2 regions of the Lysinibacillus sp. OF-1 genome follow, and region 2 is predicted to be linked to the other one. Evidence: a T-box and tRNA genes for the amino acid it is inferred to sense, from the RefSeq annotation. Region 2 holds a T-box; the other holds one or more tRNA genes.
The links. The T-box of region 2 lies ahead of tyrS (tyrosine--tRNA ligase). A T-box ahead of a tRNA ligase gene usually reads a tRNA of that ligase, here a tRNA-Tyr.
Positions count from the first base shown of each region.

Region 1: it has a tRNA-Tyr gene. The T-box ahead of tyrS (tyrosine--tRNA ligase) is inferred to sense a tRNA for this amino acid. The anticodon was not compared.

Region 1 is NZ_CP102798.1:4,495,097-4,507,294, forward strand. Features, by position in the region: gene glmM (phosphoglucosamine mutase) at 1-457, opposite strand, end outside; gene NV349_RS22035 (CdaR family protein) at 684-1,760, opposite strand; gene cdaA (diadenylate cyclase CdaA) at 1,753-2,589, opposite strand; gene NV349_RS22045 (anti-sigma factor family protein) at 2,739-3,365, opposite strand; gene sigW (RNA polymerase sigma factor SigW) at 3,379-3,942, opposite strand; gene rocF (arginase) at 4,076-4,981, opposite strand; tRNA gene NV349_RS22060 (tRNA-Lys) at 5,167-5,239, opposite strand; tRNA gene NV349_RS22065 (tRNA-Gln) at 5,254-5,328, opposite strand; tRNA gene NV349_RS22070 (tRNA-Tyr) at 5,343-5,426, opposite strand; tRNA gene NV349_RS22075 (tRNA-Val) at 5,442-5,517, opposite strand; tRNA gene NV349_RS22080 (tRNA-Glu) at 5,574-5,648, opposite strand; tRNA gene NV349_RS22085 (tRNA-Asn) at 5,763-5,839, opposite strand; gene mbcS (acyl-CoA synthetase MbcS) at 6,109-7,695, shown strand; rRNA gene rrf (5S ribosomal RNA) at 7,823-7,938, opposite strand; rRNA gene NV349_RS22100 (23S ribosomal RNA) at 8,125-11,052, opposite strand; rRNA gene NV349_RS22105 (16S ribosomal RNA) at 11,331-12,198, opposite strand, start outside.
Region 2 is NZ_CP102798.1:3,499,668-3,511,865, reverse strand. Features, by position in the region: gene argJ (bifunctional glutamate N-acetyltransferase/amino-acid acetyltransferase ArgJ) at 1-740, shown strand, start outside; gene argB (acetylglutamate kinase) at 703-1,488, shown strand; gene NV349_RS17130 (acetylornithine transaminase) at 1,562-2,692, shown strand; gene NV349_RS17125 (NAD-dependent epimerase/dehydratase family protein) at 2,864-3,745, opposite strand; gene NV349_RS17120 (transglycosylase domain-containing protein) at 3,883-6,891, opposite strand; T-box leader at 6,994-7,202, shown strand; gene tyrS (tyrosine--tRNA ligase) at 7,287-8,555, shown strand; gene NV349_RS17110 (cobalamin-binding protein) at 8,613-9,416, opposite strand; gene NV349_RS17105 (iron-containing alcohol dehydrogenase) at 9,561-10,766, opposite strand; gene NV349_RS17100 (MarR family winged helix-turn-helix transcriptional regulator) at 11,307-11,855, shown strand; gene NV349_RS17095 (MFS transporter) at 11,946-12,198, shown strand, end outside.

The DNA.
Region 1 (12,198 bases), 1.0 Mb from region 2:
AGTCACTTACAGATCCTAAATCGGCTCCAATTGGGCGTGGTAGTGTATCCTCTTGTGCATCAAGCAACACTTCAATTTCCGCTTCTTGAGCATCCGTTAACTTAAAACCATCGGGACCAAAAAATTTAATGCCATTATCAGCAACTGGGTTATGTGAAGCTGAAATCATAACGCCTGCATCTGCGCTCATAATTCGAGTAAGGTATGCCACACCTGGTGTTGAAATAATACCAAGACGCATTACTTCTACTCCAATCGATAAAAGACCAGCAACAAGTGCACCTTCAAGCATCTCACCTGAAATACGTGTGTCACGACCAATTAAAACCTTTGGACGATCAGTTGCATCTTTTGTTAAAACATAGCCACCGATACGACCTAGTTTAAATGCAAACTCTGGTGTTAATTCACTATTCGCGACTCCACGGACGCCATCTGTTCCAAAATATTTACCCATTCTACTTATTCTCTCCTTCAATGCAAGACCGTGTCTCTTGAGTTACTATCGCCCAAAAGACACTTGTCCGCTTACTTTTGGAAAAGTCTGTTTTTATTCATTCATTCGGTAATTATTAATATCCCCTCAATCGATTTGTTGGTGACTCCTGTCCTAACTACTCACCAGCACAAACCACGATTGGATTTTGATTTAGAATCAAAATAAAATTATAGTCAGATATTGTTTAAGAATCAATATCTTCCGTTTCCTCAGATGATGTATTTTTATCAGTAGTAGTACTATCATCCGTCACATCTGGTTCTTCAGTTGGAGGTGGCGTTTCCTCTGTAGAAGCTGGCGTTTTCTGTTGTTCTTCTTGCTCTACTTTTGTAATATCTGCCTTCACTTTTATTTTCTTGTCAGATATTTTTGTCACACCATCTGGTAATTTTACATCAAATTCATAAGTTTGAGACTCAGTAATTTTTGACAGGTCAACTATAACTGGAATTTCTGTCAAACCGTCAATAATTGATTTTCTACCATACACTTTTATCATTCTTGGCGCAAATGTTAACGAATTGATCGTAATGTCTTGTGCTGCTTGCCCTGTTTCTTTCAGGACCACTGGAATCTCTCGACTATATTCTGCTATATCAACTTGAACCTTCACAGTTTCAGGCTCTATCGTCACATCTAACTTGTTTAGATCTCGATCTAATACTTTTACTGCCGCATCCTGCGAGAAGGATTGCTTCAAGCCTTGCTCACCTGCAACAGTAGCTTTTACATAGCTAATGCTTTCAATAGCACTTTTTGCACCTGTTACGTAAACGGTTGGTGGATCAGCAGTCATATCTTTTAAAATATAACCTTCTTCGATTAGTCTATTATTCATTTCAGGGTCCACTCGGAACTCTTTCGTGACCTTTTCCTCAATATTCACATGAATAGTTGCAGGGTCTAATGTAACCTTTAACTTATCAGAAATATTTTCGTATTGTAGCTTTACATCATGCTCCCCAATCAATAGATTACTTAAATCGACAAATACAGAGAAATCTTTTGTAGCTCTTGTTTTTATAACAACAGGCATTGGCCCTTTTATCTTCACATCTACTGTTTCAGGTAAGCCTGTTACAATCAGATTTTCATTATCATAATAAACATCTACTGGTACATCACGAATAATATCCGTTTGTTCAGTCGTTGTTGTTGTATTGATTGGAGATAACTCGGTACGAACTGAGAAAAAAAGCAAAAATGCCAAAAATAGCGCTATGATTCTTAATACCCAAGGGCTATCCATCATTTTATCCATTCTTTTTCCCCCTCCAAGTCAACTTAGAGGCAGCATTTGACTCTTGTGCTGAACCGAACCACATTTTTCGTAATAGTGTTTCAAACTCCTCTAGAGAAAGATTACGGTGGAGATTACCATTTAACGTAATACTAATTGCACCTGTTTCTTCTGAGACAACAATTGTAATAGCATCCGTAACTTCACTTAAGCCAAGTGCAGCACGGTGACGTGTCCCTAACTCCTTTGAAATAAATGGACTTTCAGATAGGGGTAAATAACAAGCTGCTGCTGTAACTTTATCTTTTTGCATAATAACCGCTCCATCATGAAGTGGTGTATTCGGTATAAAGATATTAATCAGCAGTTCTGATGAGATTTCAGCATTTAGTCCTATACCCGTTTCAATATATTCATTAAGGCCTGTTTCTTTTTCAATAGAAATTAACGCACCGATTCGACGTTTAGCCATGTAACTAACAGACTTCTTCATCGCCTCAATGAGCCTTGTTTGTTCTTCTTCTTCTTGACTTGATGAACGCTGGAATAGCTTTCCTCGCCCAATTTGTTCTAAACCACGTCTGATTTCTGGTTGGAATATGATAATAATCGCTAAGAAACCAAACTCAATGACCTGTTGTAACATCCAGCCTAGAGTTTGTAACCCTAAAAGGTCTGTTGCAAGTCGGGCAATAATAATGACAAATATTCCCTTCAGTAATTGGACAGCCTTCGTACCTTTAATGAGGGTTAAGACTTTATAAACAACGTACCACACGAGCAGTACATCAATGAAGTTAATAACAATATTCACAGGTGTTAAATCCGTGAAATGTTCGATAATTTGCACGTGGCATCCCCCACTTTTCATTGCGAATCCATACACATTCAAGTATATCACATTCTTAACAAATGTAACTTTTTTCAAATAAAAAGTCTACTCATAAGAGTAGACCTTTCAGCCTCTCACGTGCACTATTTTTTAGGACGTATAGAGTGTTATTTAGTTTCATCTTTTTCCTCAAATGTCATGGCCGTTTTTACAGAATTTTTAATCGTATACCATAACCATTCAAATACTTCGTCAATTTCCTCAATTTTGCCTGAAACTACCGCTGAAGACGCCATATATTGCCCGTTAATTACTGTGACATTGCCATCAACTTCACCTTCAACAACCAAATCACCATTTTTAACAACAATATCGCCCTTCACTACTTCTCCTTCAGGTACAATCACCGTTTGACCATCAACAACTAAGTTCGGTTGTTTGGTCACTGAAAAATGCTGGTCATCCATAAAGCTACCCATCAATGTAGCACTCATGAATAAGCAAAATACTGCTGCTGCCACAAAGAACGGATGCCGGCGTATCCATTTTTGTATACCTACTCGACTTTTTGGTTTTGGTAAACGAGCCATCACTGCTGCTTCAAAATCCGGAGGCGCTGTAATATGGGAAGCACTCTTCACAAAGGCGATTGTTTCACTCAATTCTTGCATCAACTGTTTACAATCATTACATGTATGCAAGTGTTGTTTCAACTCTTGCTCATGCTCACGACTAATGTCACCGTCTAAATAATCATGCATATAGTCTATAATATGCTCTGGACAAGTATTCATGACGCTCCCCCTCCTACAGATTGTTTAATTGCTTACGTAATGCCTCACGTCCGCGGTGAATCCTCGTTTTCACCGTTCCAAGCGGCATATCTAAAATCTCGCTAATCTCTTGTAACGATAACTCTTCTATATATTTCAATACTATAACCGAACGGTATTTATCCGGCAATCGTCCAATTTCATATTGAATGCGATCTTGCAGCTCCATTTGCTCTAACTGCTCCTCTGGTAGCTGGTCGTCTGCTGCGATTTGCGAATACATATCAAGCCCTTCTGTACCAGCTACTTCTGCATCTAAATAATAATCCGGTTTCTTTTTGCGAATACGGTCAATGCAGAGGTTTGTCGCTATGCGATAAAGCCACGTCGAAAACTTTCTTTTCTGATCAAAAGTATGCAAATTCATATAAGCACGCACAAAAGCTTCTTGAGCAATGTCTTCAGACTCTTGTTTGTTGCCTAACATTCGATAGCATACTTGGTACAGTTTGTGCTGATAGAGACTCACAATATCGGCAAATGCGTTTTGATCGCCTTTAAGCACTTGTTTTATTCTCTTGTTTACTAACGCATCCATTGTGTTGACTTCTCCACCTTTACAACTGTCTTATACTATACGACCCATCGATAAGAAAAGTTTCGTTTTAATTCAATTATAACAAAAGATTTTTATGCAATGTGGCAACAGGCAATTTTTTGTCAAATTTTCTTTAAACTAGTGTCTCTCCGAATAAAGATCCCATTAATGCAACAGCCACATTTGCTGTTGTATTCTTCTCATCTAAAATTGGGTTTACTTCTACAAACTCTGCTGATGTTAGCATCCCTGATTCTTGTAACATTTCCATTGCTAAATGACTTTCTCGATACGTAATTCCTCCAGGAACGGGTGTACCAACTCCTGGCGTGTAAAGCGGATCTAAGCCATCTAAATCAAGTGATAGATGTAATCCATCAACATTACGTTCTTTCAAGTAAGCAAGTGCATCTTCCATGACACGCGTCATACCAAGTCGATCAATCTCGTGCATTGTATATACTTTAATCCCTTGTTGACGAATTAACTCACGCTCACCAGGATCTACTGAACGAGCTCCGATAATAATAACGTTCTCTGGTTTAATTTTCGGTGCATAATTCCGAATTTGCACTAAGCGCTCATGACCTAGTCCAATACTAACTGCTAATGGCATCCCATGGATGTTGCCAGATGGTGTTGTTTCAGGTGTATTTAAATCTGCATGAGCATCATACCAAATAACGCCAAGATTTTTATAATGCTCACCTAATCCAGCTAGTGTGCCAATAGCAATACTATGGTCTCCACCAAATACAAGTGGGAACTTATTTTGTTCTACTACTTCATGCACGCTATTAGCTAAAGCCGTGCTAACATCTACAACTTCCTCTAAATTCAGTAATTTCTCATCGACAGGTGCGTCTGCAAGTTTTTGACTGACACGAATATCCCCTTGGTCTTGTACTTCATGTCCAATAGCCTCCAAACGTTCCACAACGCCTGCATAGCGAATCGCGCTTGGCCCCATATCTACGCCACGACGTGTTTGTCCATAGTCTGTTGGTACTCCAATAATAGAAATATTAAGTTTATTCATGTTTTTATACCCCCTAAAAGTTATAATATTATTGTAAAGCCTAGATACCACTTGGCTCAACTAGACAAAAAAGTGCATATTTATTCAATTTTTGATAACATAAAAAAATCTCCTACTGTTTTCAGTAAGAGATTAGTTATCTATAGTTATTATAACACTTTTGAATATACTTTATTCTAAAAAAGTGAGCCATGAAGGACTCGAACCTTCGACCCTCTGATTAAAAGTCAGATGCTCTACCAACTGAGCTAATGGCTCGTAAAAAAGAAAAATGGCTGGGGTACTAGGATTCGAACCTAGGCATGACGGAATCAAAATCCGTTGCCTTACCGCTTGGCTATACCCCAATCATTTATAAAACTGGTGGAGGGGGACGGATTCGAACCGCCGAACCCTAAGGAGCGGATTTACAGTCCGCCGCGTTTAGCCACTTCGCTACCCCTCCGAAATAACACAATAATGGTGGAGGATGACGGGCTCGAACCGCCGACCCTCTGCTTGTAAGGCAGATGCTCTCCCAGCTGAGCTAATCCTCCATAGAAACAGGTGTTATATCACAGTTTATTTTTCTTTATAAAGCCTATGTTTTAAATGGTGACCCCTACGGGATTCGAACCCGTGTTACCGCCGTGAAAGGGCGGTGTCTTAACCACTTGACCAAGGGGCCAGTATCACGTCTCAAACAAGACAATATTTATAATAACATCATTTCTTAATAGTTGCAATACTTTTTTATAACTTTTTTTATGTATAACAGCTTCTTAAAAATGGGCAAAAAAAATGGCTCCGAAGGCAGGACTCGAACCTGCGACAACCTGATTAACAGTCAGGTGCTACTACCAACTGAGCTACTTCGGAACGATACTATTCACTTCGGGTTTAAACAACCTCTTAAGTACATTTATTATTATAGCAAGCATTATAAATTATGCAACATATTTTATGAAAATTTTTATATTTTTTGTCGAAGTAGGTTTAAAAATTAATCCAAAAGCATAATAGTTCTCTATTAAATCTAATATTTCTATTTTGCGTGCTAAATATTCTTGCTGTATATTATTGCAATTGTTAAAATAAAAATAGTTTTAAGAATTTTCTATCAAATTTCCTGGGGGAGGAATATTCGGATGGTAACAAATGATTTAATTGCACCTGAATTTTATAATATCACAGAGGAATTAGAAAAGTTTTCACAAGATAGTGATCGCCAAGCAATACGCTGGTTAAATACGCAACAAGAGAGACGAACAGTTTCCTATGTAGAGCTTGTCCAAAAAATGAATCAATACGCAAATGCTTTTACAGAGACAGGACTTCGAAAGGGAGATCGCGTTCTAGTTATTATTCCTCGCCTACCAGAAGCCTATTTTGTTTTTCTTGGCTGTTTAAAGGCTGGCATCGTGCCTATTTCATGTTCAGAAATGCTACGTGCAAGTGACTTAGAATATCGCATGGAGCACTCTTCTGCTAGTGCAGTTATTGCCTATGAAGCATTTACAGGTGAGGTTGACCAAATTTCTTCTACTGTAGACACATTAAAGAACAAATTAGTTATTGGTACTGCAAAAGGCGATTGGGCTTCTTTAGATGTACTGGCAAGCACACAGCCAACTACATTTACAGCAGTAGCTACTAAACGTGATGACATGGCGTTCCTTTCCTATACATCTGGGACAACTGGGAAACCTAAAGGTGTAGTACATTCACATGGCTGGGGATATGCGCATATTCGAACAGCTGCTTCAAAATGGCTCTGCGTACGTGAAGGCGACTTAGTATGGGCTACAGCAGCTCCTGGCTGGCAAAAATGGATTTGGAGCCCTTTCTTATCTACAATCATGCTCGGTGCTACTGCATTTGTTTATCATGGTGGATTCGATGCAAAAACGTACCTTCAGCTCATACAAGATGAAAAAATAAATGTCCTTTGCTGCACACCAACTGAATATCGTATTATGGCGAAAATTGATAATTTGCAAGACTATAATCTTTCATCCCTCCGTAGTGCAGTCTCTGCTGGTGAACCGTTAAATCGCCCAGTCATTGAAACATTTATGAATCGTTTCAGGCTAAAAGTGCGTGATGGCTATGGACAGACAGAGAATACATTATTAATTGGTACACTCGAAAACACTGAATTACGCCCTGGATCCATGGGTGTTCCAACTCCAGGTAATATTGTACGTATTATCGACAATGAAGGAAATGAAGCACCTGTAGGAGAGGTTGGCGATATTGCCATCCACAAATCCTCACCAGCTCTATTTAAGGAGTATTACAAAGAGCCAGAACGAACGCAAGCTGCATTTCGCGGTGATTGGTATATTACTGGTGATCAAGCAAAATGTGATGAAGATGGTTATTTCTGGTTTGAAGGTCGTGGAGATGACATTATTATATCTTCTGGTTATACGATCGGTCCATTCGAAGTTGAAGATGCATTAAACAAACATGAAGCTGTACAAGAATGTGCAGTTGTTGCTGCACCAGATGAAATTAGAGGCCATATTGTGAAGGCCTTTGTTATCCTACGAGAGAGCTTCAAAGAGCGAGATGAAGCCGAGTTAACAAAGGAGTTACAAGAGCATGTAAAGGCGTTAACAGCACCGTATAAATACCCTCGTAGTATTGTTTTTATTGATGAGTTACCAAAAACAACATCCGGAAAAATTCGCCGCATTGAACTACGAGCTGCCACTGTTCAAACACATTAAATATCAAAAAAGAAGGCATTCCACTTAAGGCATGCCTTCTTTTTTATATTTTTATAAATCATCTCAATTTATTAGTTAGCTTAAGTAAAAAAAGCCACTACTGAGTGTATCAGCAGCGACTTTTTGCGCCTAGCGACGTCCTACTCTCACAGGGGGAAGCCCCCAACTACCATCGGCGCTAAAGAGCTTAACTTCCGTGTTCGGTATGGGAACGGGTGTGACCTCTTTGCCATCATCACTAGACTATGGTCGGCTTTCAATATACATCACATTTCTTCGTCAGCTTCTGTCGTTCAGTCAGTCACGTACTTGAGTACGCTCCTTCCCTCTCTCCATTGCTTCCTCGAACTACTCGTATCTTGAAACCCTTCATAAAAGAAATTATTCTTTCAAAACTGGATAAACGGTTCATTGAATGTTTCAAACGTTTTGGTTAAGTCCTCGATCGATTAGTATTCGTCAGCTCCATGTGTCACCACACTTCCACCTCGAACCTATCTACCTCATCGTCTTTGAGGGATCTTACTTACTTGCGTAATGGGAAATCTCATCTTGAGGGGGGCTTCATGCTTAGATGCTTTCAGCACTTATCCCGTCCACACATAGCTACCCAGCGATGCCTTTGGCAAGACAACTGGTACACCAGCGGTGTGTCCATCCCGGTCCTCTCGTACTAAGGACAGCTCCTCTCAAATTTCCTACGCCCACGACGGATAGGGACCGAACTGTCTCACGACGTTCTGAACCCAGCTCGCGTACCGCTTTAATGGGCGAACAGCCCAACCCTTGGGACCGACTACAGCCCCAGGATGCGATGAGCCGACATCGAGGTGCCAAACCTCCCCGTCGATGTGGACTCTTGGGGGAGATAAGCCTGTTATCCCCGGGGTAGCTTTTATCCGTTGAGCGATGGCCCTTCCATGCGGAACCACCGGATCACTAAGCCCGTCTTTCGACCCTGCTCGACTTGTAGGTCTCGCAGTCAAGCTCCCTTGTGCCTTTACACTCTACGAATGATTTCCAACCATTCTGAGGGAACCTTTGGGCGCCTCCGTTACCTTTTAGGAGGCGACCGCCCCAGTCAAACTGTCCGCCTGACACTGTCTCCTGCCCCGCTAAGGGGCATGGGTTAGAATTTCAATACAACCAGGGTAGTATCCCACCGACGCCTCCTTCGAAGCTGGCGCTCCGAGATCTCTGGCTCCTACCTATCCTGTACAAGTTGTACCAAAATTCAATATCAGGCTACAGTAAAGCTCCACGGGGTCTTTCCGTCCTGTCGCGGGTAACCTGCATCTTCACAGGTACTATAATTTCACCGAGTCTCTCGTTGAGACAGTGCCCAGATCGTTACGCCTTTCGTGCGGGTCGGAACTTACCCGACAAGGAATTTCGCTACCTTAGGACCGTTATAGTTACGGCCGCCGTTTACTGGGGCTTCAATTCGCAGCTTCGCTTGCGCTAACCACTCCTCTTAACCTTCCAGCACCGGGCAGGCGTCAGCCCCTATACGTCACCTTACGGTTTTGCAGAGACCTGTGTTTTTGCTAAACAGTCGCCTGGGCCTATTCACTGCGGCTCTCATGCGCTTGCACGCTCAAGAGCACCCCTTCTCCCGAAGTTACGGGGTCATTTTGCCGAGTTCCTTAACGAGAGTTCTCTCGCACACCTTAGGATTCTCTCCTCGACTACCTGTGTCGGTTTGCGGTACGGGCACCTCTCACCTCGATAGAGGCTTTTCTTGGCAGTGTGAAATCAGGAACTTCGTCCATACGGACTCGCCATCACAGCTCAACGTTACAGTGTGCGGATTTGCCTACACACACGCCTTACTGCTTGGACGCGCATAACCAACAGCGCGCTTACCCTATCCTACTGCGTCCCCCCATTTCTCAAACGGTGAGGAGGTGGTACAGGAATATCAACCTGTTGTCCATCGCCTACGCCTATCGGCCTCGGCTTAGGTCCCGACTAACCCTGAGCGGACGAGCCTTCCTCAGGAAACCTTAGTCATACGGTGGACGGGATTCTCACCCGTCTTTCGCTACTCATACCGGCATTCTCACTTCTAAGCGCTCCACCAGTCCTTCCGGTCTGACTTCAACGCACTTAGAACGCTCTCCTACCACTGACATCGTAGATGTCAATCCACAGCTTCGGTGAATCGTTTAGCCCCGATACATTTTCGGCGCAGCGTCACTCGACCAGTGAGCTATTACGCACTCTTTAAATGATGGCTGCTTCTAAGCCAACATCCTGGTTGTCTGTGCAACGCCACATCCTTTTCCACTTAACGATTACTTTGGGACCTTAGCTGGTGGTCTGGGCTGTTTCCCTTTTGACTACGGATCTTATCACTCGCAGTCTGACTCCCGTGTATAAATATCTGGCATTCGGAGTTTGTCTGAATTCGGTAAACCGGGATGGCCCCCTAGTCCAAACAGTGCTCTACCTCCAGTATTCTCATCACGAGGCTAGCCCTAAAGCTATTTCGGAGAGAACCAGCTATCTCCAAGTTCGATTGGAATTTCTCCGCTACCCACACCTCATCCCCGCACTTTTCAACGTGCGTGGGTTCGGGCCTCCAGTAAGTGTTACCTTACCTTCACCCTGGACATGGGTAGATCACCTGGTTTCGGGTCTACGACCACGTACTATTTCGCCCTATTCAGACTCGCTTTCGCTGCGGCTCCGCCTTCTAAAGCTTAACCTCGCACGTAATCGTAACTCGCCGGTTCATTCTACAAAAGGCACGCTATCACCCATTAACGGGCTCTAACTACTTGTAGGCACACGGTTTCAGGATCTCTTTCACTCCCCTTCCGGGGTGCTTTTCACCTTTCCCTCACGGTACTGGTTCACTATCGGTCACTAGGTAGTATTTAGCCTTGGGAGATGGTCCTCCCGGATTCCGACGGAATTTCACGTGTTCCGCCGTACTCAGGATCCACTCAGGAGAGAACGAACTTTCGACTACAGGGCTTTTACCTGCTCTGGCGGACCTTTCCAAGTCGCTTCATCTAACTCGCTCTTTTGTAACTCCGTATTGAGTGTCCTACAACCCCAAGAGGCAAGCCTCTTGGTTTGGGCTCTTCCCGTTTCGCTCGCCGCTACTCAGGGAATCGATTTTTCTTTCTCTTCCTCCAGGTACTTAGATGTTTCAGTTCCCTGGGTCTGCCTTCAAGACGCTATGTATTCACGTCAAGATACTACGCGATTAAACGTAGTGGGTTCCCCCATTCGGAAATCTCCGGATCAAAGCTCACTTACAGCTCCCCGAAGCATATCGGTGTTAGTGCCGTCCTTCTTCGGCTCCTAGTGCCAAGGCATTCGCCGTGCGCCCTTAATAACTTAACCTAACGGCTTTCAATAAAAATATCGGAAACCTCTTAATGTTATTAAGCCTATAAAAAACTTAAAAAAAATAAATGTGTTTGTTACAATTTCAATGTCGTTTTATCCAGTTTTCAAAGAACAAAGCTACTGCCTGCTTCTACATCTCGCAGCTTTGCGACGAAAGCGTAGCGACAGGAGCACATAATTAGAAGTAATTCATTCAGAAGAATGAACCTTCAAAACTGAACGCAAAACGTAATCTTACAAACCCTAGGTTTGTATTCCGAAAATATCCTTAGAAAGGAGGTGATCCAGCCGCACCTTCCGATACGGCTACCTTGTTACGACTTCACCCCAATCATCTATCCCACCTTCGGCGGCTGGCTCCAAAAAGGTTACCTCACCGACTTCGGGTGTTACAAACTCTCGTGGTGTGACGGGCGGTGTGTACAAGGCCCGGGAACGTATTCACCGCGGCATGCTGATCCGCGATTACTAGCGATTCCGGCTTCATGTAGGCGAGTTGCAGCCTACAATCCGAACTGAGAACGACTTTATCGGATTAGCTCCCTCTCGCGAGTTGGCAACCGTTTGTATCGTCCATTGTAGCACGTGTGTAGCCCAGGTCATAAGGGGCATGATGATTTGACGTCATCCCCACCTTCCTCCGGTTTGTCACCGGCAGTCACCTTAGAGTGCCCAACTAAATGATGGCAACTAAGATCAAGGGTTGCGCTCGTTGCGGGACTTAACCCAACATCTCACGACACGAGCTGACGACAACCATGCACCACCTGTCACCGTTGCCCCCGAAGGGGAAACTATATCTCTACAGTGGTCAACGGGATGTCAAGACCTGGTAAGGTTCTTCGCGTTGCTTCGAATTAAACCACATGCTCCACCGCTTGTGCGGGCCCCCGTCAATTCCTTTGAGTTTCAGTCTTGCGACCGTACTCCCCAGGCGGAGTGCTTAATGCGTTAGCTGCAGCACTAAGGGGCGGAAACCCCCTAACACTTAGCACTCATCGTTTACGGCGTGGACTACCAGGGTATCTAATCCTGTTTGCTCCCCACGCTTTCGCGCCTCAGTGTCAGTTACAGACCAGATAGTCGCCTTCGCCACTGGTGTTCCTCCAAATCTCTACGCATTTCACCGCTACACTTGGA
Region 2 (12,198 bases):
TGAAAAACACAAGCTATAGTACAACGGTGGATGGCAAGGAAGTCATTATCGCTGGTGTTGCAAAAGGTTCAGGCATGATCGAACCGAATATGGCAACAATGCTTGGTTTTATTACAACTGATGCCAACATTGAATCTGATGTGTTACAAGCGGCTTTTTCAGCTATTACAAATTTGACATTTAACGCTATTACAGTGGATGGGGATACATCCACTAATGACACAGTGGTTGTATTGGCAAACGGTTTAGCGGGAAATGATACTCTAACGCCTGAGCATCCAGACTGGCAAAATTTTTATTACACGTTGCAAACAGTGGCGGAAGATTTAGCAAAAATGATTGCCAAAGATGGAGAAGGGGCAACAAAGCTCATAGAAGTGGAAGTTGTTGGGGCAATTTCAGATGAAGAGGCACGAAAAATTGCTAAAACTGTCGTGGGTTCACCACTTGTGAAGACGGCCGTTTTTGGCTGTGATGCTAACTGGGGGCGTATTATTGCTGCGGTAGGGTATAGTGGAGCAACTATAGATCCAGATAAAATTACTATTCAAATTGGTGGTGCCATAATGGTTGAAAACGGTGAGCCAATTGCTTTCTCTGAAGATGCGTTAATTCAAATATTAAAAATGCATGAAGTAAAAATCTATGTGTCTCTTGGTCTGGGTGAAGGCAAGGGGCATGCTTGGGGATGTGACTTAACATATGACTACGTCCAAATCAATGCCTCATACCGCTCGTAAACGTATGGTGATTAAGCTTGGAGGCAGTACACTGGAAGGGTTAAATGAAGCTTTCTTTGATAATTTTAAAAGGTTACAAGAAAGTGGGGTAGAACTGATTATCACCCATGGTGGTGGTCCAGCCATTAATCGTGAACTGGCTGCTCGAGGTATACAATCACATACATTAAATGGCATACGTGTTACGAATGAGACGGCTATGAAAGTTGTCCAATCGACTTTAATCGGTCAAGTGAATCCTGCGCTAGTTCATGAATTAACACATGCAGGTATAGCTGCTCTTGGGTTAAATGGCTTTGATGGTCAATTGATGGTCGCAGACTTTTTAGATCAAGCTATTTATGGCTATGTTGGAGCTATCAAAACCATCAATACATCATTATTGGAAATGTTAATGAGTGGGGGCATTGTTCCAGTTATTGCTTGTGTAGGTGCTAACGAAGCAGGTCAGGCTCTCAATATAAATGGTGATACAGTGGCAAGTGAAATTGCGCTAGCGATAGGGGCAGATAGCTTATTACTCGTAACGGATGTGAGTGGTATTCGTATTCAGGATGAATATCAATCAATAGCTACACCTGCTCTCATCGATCAGTGGACAGAGCAGGGGCATATATACGGAGGAATGATTCCGAAAGTACAAGGGGCTATTGACGGTTTACGTGCAGGTATTCCTTCTGTGCAAATTGTGGGAGAAACATTAATAGGGACAACGATTATCGCTTCGAGTAAACTTCATTCGCCCTAGAGTTCTAATAAGATAATGTGATAAGTATAGTTGTTGAAAGAAGACTATTTCTAATGATAGTGGAGATGATAACATGAGTGCTTTATTTGGGAACTACGGTAAGCGCCGCGCACAAATTGTCAAAGGACATGGGACCGTTGTGGAAGATTCTACAGGGAAACAATATTTAGATTTTACTAGTGGAATTGCTGTAGTGAGCCTTGGTCATGCCCATCCAGCCATTGTGCAGGCACTGCAAGAGCAAAGTGAAAAGCTGTGGCATATATCAAACCTTTTTGATATATCGGGTCAGGAGAAGGTAGCACAAAAATTAATCGCCCATACGCACTTTGCTCATGCCTTTTTCTGTAATAGTGGAGCAGAGGCTAATGAGGCGGCTATTAAATTAGCGCGGAAGCATACAGGAAAACATCATATTATTACATTTGAAAAATCCTTTCATGGTCGTACCTTTGGCGCCATGTCTGCAACAGGTCAAGGCAAAGTACATAATGGCTTTGGACCACTCGTAGAAAAGTTTACGATTTTGCCATTCAATGACGTGGCCGCACTTGAAGCAACCATTGATGATTCGGTAGCAGCTATTATGCTGGAAATGATTCAGGGAGAGGGCGGTGTCAATAGCGTATCAGCAGAATTTGCAGCAGCTATTACAAAAGCTTGTGATGACAAAGGGATACTGCTAATTATTGATGAAGTACAAACAGGTATTGGACGAACGGGCACACGCTATGCCTTTGAACAAACGGTATTAAAACCACATATTATGACATTGGCAAAAGGATTAGGCGGTGGTTTCCCTGTTGGCGCCATGCTAGGAACTGCCGAGCTTCATGCGACATTTAGCCCTGGAACACATGGTACAACGTTTGGTGGAAACCCTCTTGCAATGAATGTAGCACAAGCTGTTTTGAGCCATGTATTTGAGCCGGAATTTTTACAGCAGGTACGAGAAGTATCGGCTTATTTTGTGGCTCAGCTAAAAGCAAATTTACCTTCTAGCTATACCATTCAGGGACAGGGTCTGTTGTTAGGGATTGGTTGTGGTAATACAGAGGTAGCACCTTATATTGCCGCAGCAGAAGAGCGTGGTCTTTTATTAGTGGGGGCAGGACCAACTGTTATTCGCCTCTTGCCACCATTAACGGTCACAAAGGAAGAGATAGACAAAGCAGTAGCTATTTTAAAGACGATTTTACATTGAACGAATAGAGGATGGGTTATAATTAATTGTCCATGATGAAGGCTAGACATTTTCTTATATAAATAGATAACCCGAACTATTACGAAACACTAGATGAGCGTTTCGTTAAATAGTTTGGGTTTTTCATTGGATAAAATCCTTTTGTACCAGCCGCCTTGTGTTGTTAAAGAGTTATTGGAGCTGTTTTACTAAAGTGCTCACTAATTCGGGTAGCCACTTTTCAAGCTGACTAAATGTAAATCCTGCTTTCTCTGCTTTCTCATTCGACATATACCAGTCTGCAGGAACTCCGTAGGGTGACTGTGATTCCTCATTTCCGCCAATAAGTGAAATTTTTGCACGCTTACCACTTATCTCTTCAATCATAGCTATTAGATCCTTAAGTGATATAGTACCAGACGCAGTAGCGTTGTATGGACCTTCTATAGGAGTAACACCAGTAAAATATAAAAATGCAGCTGCTTCCTCATCTGTAATATAGCTCATTTTTGCATCTATGTTTGGTAGAGTGATCGGTTGATCCTGTAAAATACGTTCAACATGGAAATGTAAACGATGTGTATAGTCATGTTCCCCCATCACAATCGGAAAACGTACAGCGACAACTGGGAACGAAGCCTCTTTAAATAAGACAGCCTCTGCTTGTCGTTTGCCCTCGCCATAAGAAAATTCCTCTTGTTGACCCATGCGAATTTGATACTGGAATGGGTCAAAGTCTTCTTCCTTTTTCATCTTTCCATCTACTTCATAGGTTGAAAGAGTAGAGGTGAAAACCAGTTTTTTAGTTTTCCCCTTTAATAGCTCACAAATTGCTTGTGCCTCGTTGGGAGAATAGCAAATATTATCATAAACAATATCCCATGTAGTATTAGCTAGTGCCTGTGCTAAAGCGTCACGATCATTACGATTGGCCACTAATTGCTTAACATTTGTACCAAAGGGATTACCGCTTTGACCACGTGTTAAAATCGTTACATCATGTCCATTTTGAATACAAAGTTCCACCAGCTTTTTACCAAAAAAACGTGTGCCTCCTAAAACTAATATGTTCATATTTTTCCACCCCTTCAAAATAGTAGTCCTCTTTATAATGACAAAAAAACAGACTTACTACAATTCATAAGTAATGATGTAGTAAGTCTGTTTAGCTAGATTGTTTTATTCGATTGCTTTATGCTAAGCAACATAGATTAGCGTCTTGTTGTTGATGTGTCAGGAGGAGGGGTGTTGCCATTGTCTCCTCCATTTGAGCCATCTTCCGGGTTTTCAGTTCCATTGCCATTGTTACCAGAGCCCTCGCCGTTATTAGAGCCGTTGCCGTTATTACCAGAGCCGTTGCCATTATTAGAGCCATTCCCATTATTAGAACCATTACCGTTACTACCAGAGCCATTGCCATTTGTAGGTGGCGTTGTTGGTGGAATTGGTTCTTGCTCGTTTTCCTCTGGGTCAGGTTCATTTTCGCTACCACCAGTAGAAACAACATTAGACTGTGGTGATGTTAGACCTGTAATGTCTACAGCGACCACAACATATGCTTGTCCACTAGCAACAGAGATACTTTGTGTTGACTCTAGCACAGACGTTACAAGTGTGTTACCACCATTCGTAACGTTGTAGATACGATAACCAACAACATCATTTGATGACTCTGACCATGATAATGTCGAGCCATTTACTGTAGCTGTTACAGCTGCTGGTGGGCTATCGTCCGCTGGGAAATCAACTGCTGATACAGATGAATTCGACAATGTTGAATTCTTTGGTAATAGACTAGCTGGGTTACCACCAAGTCTTCCTAGCATTCGTTTGATAAATGCTTGATTAATGCCTGCACCACCTGATTTAACAAATTCTGCTGGTGTATTTGGCAGAGCATTATAGGTTTTTCCTTTAATCGTTACAACACTTGAAGATGCTAAGCTATCATCAGGTTGTGACGGTAGAAATACTTTCGCATTAAATAAATCTGAACGTACAAGACCTGCGTTTGCACAAGCGGCAGAAGGTGCCATACCTGAAATACCACAGAATGAAGCAGTCACAACATTTTTAGGCGCCTTAAAGCTTGTCGGCGGATCAATTAATTGAGGGTCTGCATCATAAACAGCATTCATTAAAGTGCCCCATAGCTTATTGACACGAACACTTGGCTGTAAATACGTATTGTTAAATGCATAAAGTGTACGAGGCTGATCGTACCCCATCCAAACACCAAGGGATACATTTGGATTATAGCCAACTAACCAAACATCTTTATACTCTTGAGAAGTCCCTGTTTTTGCAGCGAAATCAGAAGAGAATTTTAACGTATTTCGTGCCATTGTCCCTGTTCCCTTCGTTAGAACATCACGTAACATATCTGTCACGATATAAGATGTTTCGGGACTGAACACTTGGACAGGTTCCACTTCATGTTGATAAACAATATTTCCTTCTTGGTCTTCAATTCGATCAATCATATAAGCATCAATGAATTGTCCACCATTTGCAAAAGTTGCAAAGGCATTTGTGTTTTCTTCAACAGTAGTCCCTTCACTTAAAGCACCGATACCCGTTGCTAAGTTTGTAAAATCATCAGGATGTAATTTTGTGAATCCCATTTTTACTAATAAATCAGCAGGGCGTCTATTAATAATGTCATTATATAAACGGAGCGCTGAAATATTTTGAGAGTCTGCTAATGCCTCACGAGCTGGAATAAGACCTCGTTCATCACTCGTAATATAGTTACTTGGACTCCAGGAACCAATCGAGAATTTCACATCAACGAGTGGGCTACCTGCACCGATTACCCCATATTCTATAGCAGGAGCGTAAACAAGTAATGGCTTCATAGTAGAACCGTTAGAGCGAAAAGCCTGTGTAGCGTGGTTTACTTGTGTTGTTTTAAAGTCTCGACCACCGACAAAGCTTAAAATTTTCCCTGTAGTATTTTCTATTAAAATACTGCCCACTTGTACAGGCATCTCAATATCTATTTCTTCACCAGTGACAGGATCTTTTCCTTTACCAGTATACGTATGACCGTAATACTGGAAGTCCTTCGCGGCCTTTTGCATGGAATCATACATATCTTTATTAATGGTTGAGTAAATACGATAGCCCTTTGAACGAACATCACGATCTGCTAAAATTGTGTATTTATCCTTTAGTTTTTTTTCTGCTTTTAATCGTTCTGGGTCAACCCCATCTTCTTTTGCTAGTTTCTCTGCAATAATTTCTTTTGCACGAGCTTCAAGCTCATATGTTAGCCATGGGTAACGATCCTCCGCACGCATTTCTGGTCCGCGGAAATCTGCCGCTATCTCATAATCTAAAGCTTCTTTGTATTGCGCGTCGTCAATATAACCAGCTTCTTTCATACGATATAGTACCGTTTTCATACGATCAATACCCGGTTTTAAAGCTTCTTCACTTTTCAGTTCACCTGTATTCGTAAAAGGTGTGTAGGCAAATGGTGCCTGTGGAATACCAGCTATGTAAGCAGCTTGTGGAAGAGATAATTCTTTAGCTTTCACACCAAAAATCCCTTCAGCGGCTGTTTCAACACCAGCAATATTTCGACCTGAAGAGTTACGACCGTACGGAATAATATTTAAGTAAGCCTCTAATATTTCTTCCTTCGTCATAAAATGTTCTAAACGCATTGCCAGTAAGATTTCCTTAGCTTTACGTTCATAGGATACTTCGTTTGTTAGTACTTGGTTTTTAATAAGCTGTTGAGTAAGGGTAGATCCACCTGTTTGCGTAGCAGAGTTAGTGACATCTTGTAATAAACCACGAACAACCGCCTTTGGTACTATGCCGTTATGATCGCGGAAATATTCATCTTCTGTTGCTAGAACAGCATTCACAACATCTGGTGCTACATTGCTAAGTGATGTTTCACGGCGATCCAAATCTGTCCGTAACTTCCCAATATAAATATCGTTGGCAAAATAAATTTCACTGGTTTCTTCATAACTAAAAATTTGATTGCGCAACTCTTCTTTTGAGCGTAATGGCTCTTCTTTTACGAGAGAAGCGAAATACCCAGCTCCAACTGATCCGACAAATACAGTGCCCACCAATGCAAAGACTAAAAATAGTAAAAATAAGTTCCAGGTAACACTACCTGAAATACGTAATTTCTTCATCCATTTTTGTTCAAGTAATTCATCGATCTTCGCATTGATTTTTTCAATCCAATCTTTCAATGTATCGACCTCCTAAAATCTTGTCTATTATAGCACATAATGTTTTAGCTCGAACATAGTTATTGACTTTGAAATAGATTCATATAGAATTATGTTTATAGTTTTCTAGTGATGAAGAGTTTGCAGTAGTATCTATATTCCCTGTTTAGAGAGCCAGTGGTTGGTGAAAACTGGTCATAGTGTAGAGACGAATTACGTGCTTGGAGCTTAGACGTGCGCGCCTGCGATAAAGGCGGTTGAATGAAGTGGAAGATGGATGACATCTTCAAGCCGGGTGGTACCGCGTTAGTTTGTAACTTAACGTCCCTGCATGCAATTATTTGCGTGTAGGGACTTTTTTATTTAAATAAGCCCATACACGTAACGCATTTCAACCATTTTTAGGAGGAATTAATATGACAAACGAATTATTACAAGATTTAGAATGGCGTGGTTTGCTATACCAACAAACAGATGCAGAAGGCATGGCAAAATTATTAGATGAGCAATCAGTATCCTTGTACTGTGGAGTAGATCCAACAGCAGACTCCATGCATATAGGACATATTGTTCCATTGTTAACACTTCGTCGATTCCAAAAAGCTGGTCACCGTCCAATTTTACTTGTTGGTGGTGCAACAGGGATGATAGGTGACCCATCTGGTCGTTCAGAAGAGCGCCAATTACAAACAGTAGAGCAAATCGATAAAAATGTCCAAGGAATCCGTAGCCAATTAGAACGTATTTTTGATTTTGCAGAAGATGGCAACGGTGCACAGCTTGTGAACAACCGCGACTGGATTGGCAATATCAATACAATTGAATTTTTACGTGATTACGGTAAATTAATTAACGTAAACTACATGTTAGCAAAGGATACGATTGCTTCTCGTCTAGACACAGGAATCTCTTTTACAGAGTTTGCATACACGTTAATCCAAGGTATTGATTACAATCATTTATACAATCACTACAATTGTCGTATACAAGTAGGTGGCTCTGACCAATGGGGTAATATTACAACAGGCTTAGAAGTTATTCGTAAAACACATGAGGAAGAAACGAAAGCATTCGGGATTACGATTCCTTTAGTAACGAAAGCAGACGGCACAAAATTCGGTAAAACAGCAGGTGGTGCTGTATGGTTAGATAGTAAGAAAACATCTCCATATGAGTTCTACCAATTCTGGATCAATGCTGCTGATGCAGATGTGATCAAATACTTAAAAATCTTTACGTTCCTTTCTCGTGAAGAAATTGAAGCATTAGCAGTCTCTGTAGAAGAAGAACCACATTTACGTAAGGCTCAAAAAGCACTTGCAGAAGAAATGACTCGTTTAATTCATGGTCAAGAGGCATTAGAGCAAGCCATTCGTATTACAGCAGCTTTATTCTCAGGGGATTTAAAAGCACTTTCAGCTGAAGAAATGAAGGATGCATTTAAAGATGTTCCTTCTATTGAAATGGCTAAAGAGGACAAAAATATTGTAGACCTTCTTGTGGAAGCGGGGATCTCATCCTCAAAACGTCAAGCCCGTGAGGACGTATCGAATGGTGCGATTAGTGTAAATGGTGAGAAGGTGACGGACTTAGAATATGTATTCGATGCCAAGGACCGTTTAGAGGATGCATTCAGCATTGTGCGTCGTGGGAAGAAAAAATATCATATGGTGAAGTTCGTTTAATTTCTATAAATGAAAAAGCAACATCCTCTTGTTCAGGGGGATATTGCTTTTTTTCATTTATAAGAAACTTGGAGGTTTTATCTGTTTATATTCTTTAGGATGCAATAGGTTCGCAAGCTTTATGGCACCTTCGATCAGCCGTGGAGAGGGGCGGCAATACAGCCATTCTTCCATTACGTGAAGCTGTTTCATTTGAACGGCATGTAGCTCTTTAGCATGTGGACGTTTTAATAAATTAGCAGGCTGTATACGCTCAAATGCTACACCTACCCAAGCCATCATAATGTAGTCGGGCTTTCGCTCAACGACATCTGCCCAATCCGTTTGAACACTGGCAAGATCTACATCTTGAAATAAATTAACCCCACCTGCAATAGCACTAATTTCCGTAAGCCAGTTTATTTTTCCTGGTGTAAAAATAGGATTGGGCCACCATTCCCAATAAAGAGTAGGTTTCTTTTGGATAGTCTGTGCAATGGAACGCATCTTTTCGATAGAATCCATGTATTGTTCGGCGATGGCCTGTGCATGTTTTTCCACATGACAAGCTCTTCCAAGTGTCAGAAGGTCCTGAGCAATCTCCTCTAGTGAGTTTGCATTAAAAATGATGTGGGGAATCTTTCTTTCTTTCAATGCTTCAATATTTCTTTCCATCCCAGGCACACTTAAGGAAGCTAGGACAAGATCAGGCTGTAATGCCTCTAATGCATCCATATTAATGGATAAATCTGGTCCAAGCTGTGGTAAATCTTTAACCGTAGCTGGCCAATCAGAAAAATCATCGACACCAACGAGCTGGTCTGTCAGCCCTAAATAAGCGACTAATTCTGTATTGCTAGGACAAATTGAAATTAAACGCATATCGTTTTTCTCCTATTCTTTTTAAGAAAAGTATAGCGAGAGTTTCTAGTATAGACAATGTATGTATACTGAACCTATAAAAAAGTGGAGAAAACAAGCGTTTTCTCCATCTATTGTCATGGTAGGCTTATATGAATTCCTCGATTAAGAAAGGACAACCGCTTCGAGTGACTCCTCTTTTTTCGCAAGAGGCCCCATTGCATTAGTAATGATTTGTTTAATATCCTCTAGTGTTGCTTTACGAGGGTTGGTCTCAGCACAAACATCCAACATTGCATTTTTCGCTAAGATTTCGATATCCTCATCTTTTGCACCCAATGCACGGAAGCCGCTAGGAATATTTAAATCTTGTGATAGCTTTTCAATAGCTGTAATAGCCTTTTCAGCGGCATCACGTTTACTTAATCCTTCCACATTCTCTCCTAATAATTCAGCGATACGAGCAAAGCGTTCTGTACGTGCTGTTACATTGTAGCGGCAAACATGTGGCAATAAAATAGCATTGCACACGCCATGTGGTAAATTATAGTAGCCACCTAATTGATGAGCAATCGCATGCACGTAGCCAAGCGATGCATTATTAAAGGCCATTCCTGCTAAAAATTGAGCATACACCATTTGCTCCCGCGCTTCTAAATCAGCACCGTTCGCATAAGCACGCGGTAAAAATTCAGGAACGAGTTGAAGTACCTTTTCAGCACATGCATCTGTAATTGGCGTAGCATTAGTAGAAACAAAGGATTCAATCGCATGTGTTAATGCATCTACGCCAGTAGCCGCAGTTAGAGCCGGTGGTAAGCCAATCATAAGCTCGGGGTCATTAATGGATAATAACGGTGTTACATGTTTGTCAACAATGGCCATTTTCACTTTACGTGCTGTATCTGTAATAATTGTGAATCGAGTCATTTCACTTGCTGTCCCAGCAGTTGTATTGATCGCAATTAATGGCACCAATGGATTTTGTGATTTGTCAACGCCTTCATAGTCATGAATGCGTCCACCATTCGAAGCAATAAGTCCGATACCTTTTGCTGCATCGTGTGCGCTGCCTCCTCCAAGAGAAACAATGGAATCGCAGTTTTCAGCATGATATACTGCTACACCATCTTCAATATTCTGATCTGTTGGATTTGGTTCTGCTTTAGGGAAAATTGCTACATCGATTCCAGCAGCTGTAATGATGTTTGCAATTTGTTCTGAGAGACCTAATTTGTGTAATCCCTCATCTGTTACGATTAATGTCTTTTTCACTTCTAAATCGTTTAAGCGTTTACCAACTTCTTGAATTGCTCCAGGTCCAAATAAGTTTGTTTTCGGCATAACAAATTGCTTTAGAACGTCTGACATATTTCCAACCCCTTTTAAAAAATTATTATTGCTTGAATGATGGTGAACCACCTTTCGGAATTCATCGTATTCTATTTTTTGTAAAAGTTCAACTCGTATTTTTATTAAAATTGTTCATTTTATTCATGTTATTATTTCACAAAAAAGTTAAGGTGTTGAAAGGGTGTTTAGAAAGTAGTTTTGTATAAGAATATTGAATTTAATGTAGTTTGAAAAATATTTTACTATGAAAGTAAAATATATTTTTTAGAAAATGGTTCTATTTTTATGAGTAGTTGAATAGTAAATAACTGATATTTTGTTTTTATTATTAAGGTAGTGATTATGTTATTTTGAAACGGTGTAATTACTATTTTAAAGTACATAAGATTGTCATCATATGAGAGGGGAATAATTATTGTTCGTTATAATGAAATACGTCTGCGCTAAAAAATAGTGGCTTTATTTTGAAGAAATTTGTGGAAATAAAAGTGCTTGCATTAGATTAATTTTATAGTTAGAATGGTTAATAGTTAGATAATCTAATTAAAAGGTGATTCAATGACAAAACTTAAGAAAACGTACACGAATGAAGATGATTTACCAGTGTTAGGGGTAGAGCCATATATTGAACTGATTCAGGCGTCCTCTTCAAGTGAGACAAATCAAGAAGATGCAAAATTGGGATTAATGTTGTTATGGTTAAGTGATCATGTTTTAGATGTAACAGACAATGAGTTAGCTCCTTTTGGAATTACAGAAAGTAAATTGGACTTATTACTATTGCTGACACTACATGAAGAGAGACGTGCGACTCCGTCTGCTTTAGCTAAACGATTGGGAATTACGAGGGCATCAGCAACATCAATGCTGGATTGGCTAGAAAAGAGAAATCTTGTTGTACGGAATCATAGTAAAGAAGATCGGAGGAAGATCTATGTAAGTTTAACTGATGAAGGGCGTACTTTTATCGCTGAGGTTTTACCGACTTATTGGTCGTCATGTGCTTCTAATTTAATCGATTTGGAACCTGATGAACGAAAAGTATTCGAGAAATTAGTGAGTAAATTATTAAAATCTATACAAAGAAAACTAAAGGTGGAACGTTAAACTGTAGCTATATTGATACAGTTTAATTTTTAGTTGTTTAATTAGATTATCTAACTATAAGCTAATCAAACTAAAAGGGTGATTTATTTAATGAACATTGTAATTTCAGGAAATCGCGCAAATTATACTTTAATGACAACTATTTTAGCCTGGACAGGTATGGTGGTGATGTCGAGCCTCTATTTAACAATACCTCTTATTAGTTTATTCAGTGATTATTTTCATATTTCATTGTCTAAAGCAGGTTTTACATCAAGTGTTTTTTCACTTGGATTTGCGCTAGGGTGTTTTTTCTATGGTGCAATATCAGAAAAATATGGACGTAAAAATGTCATCGTATTTG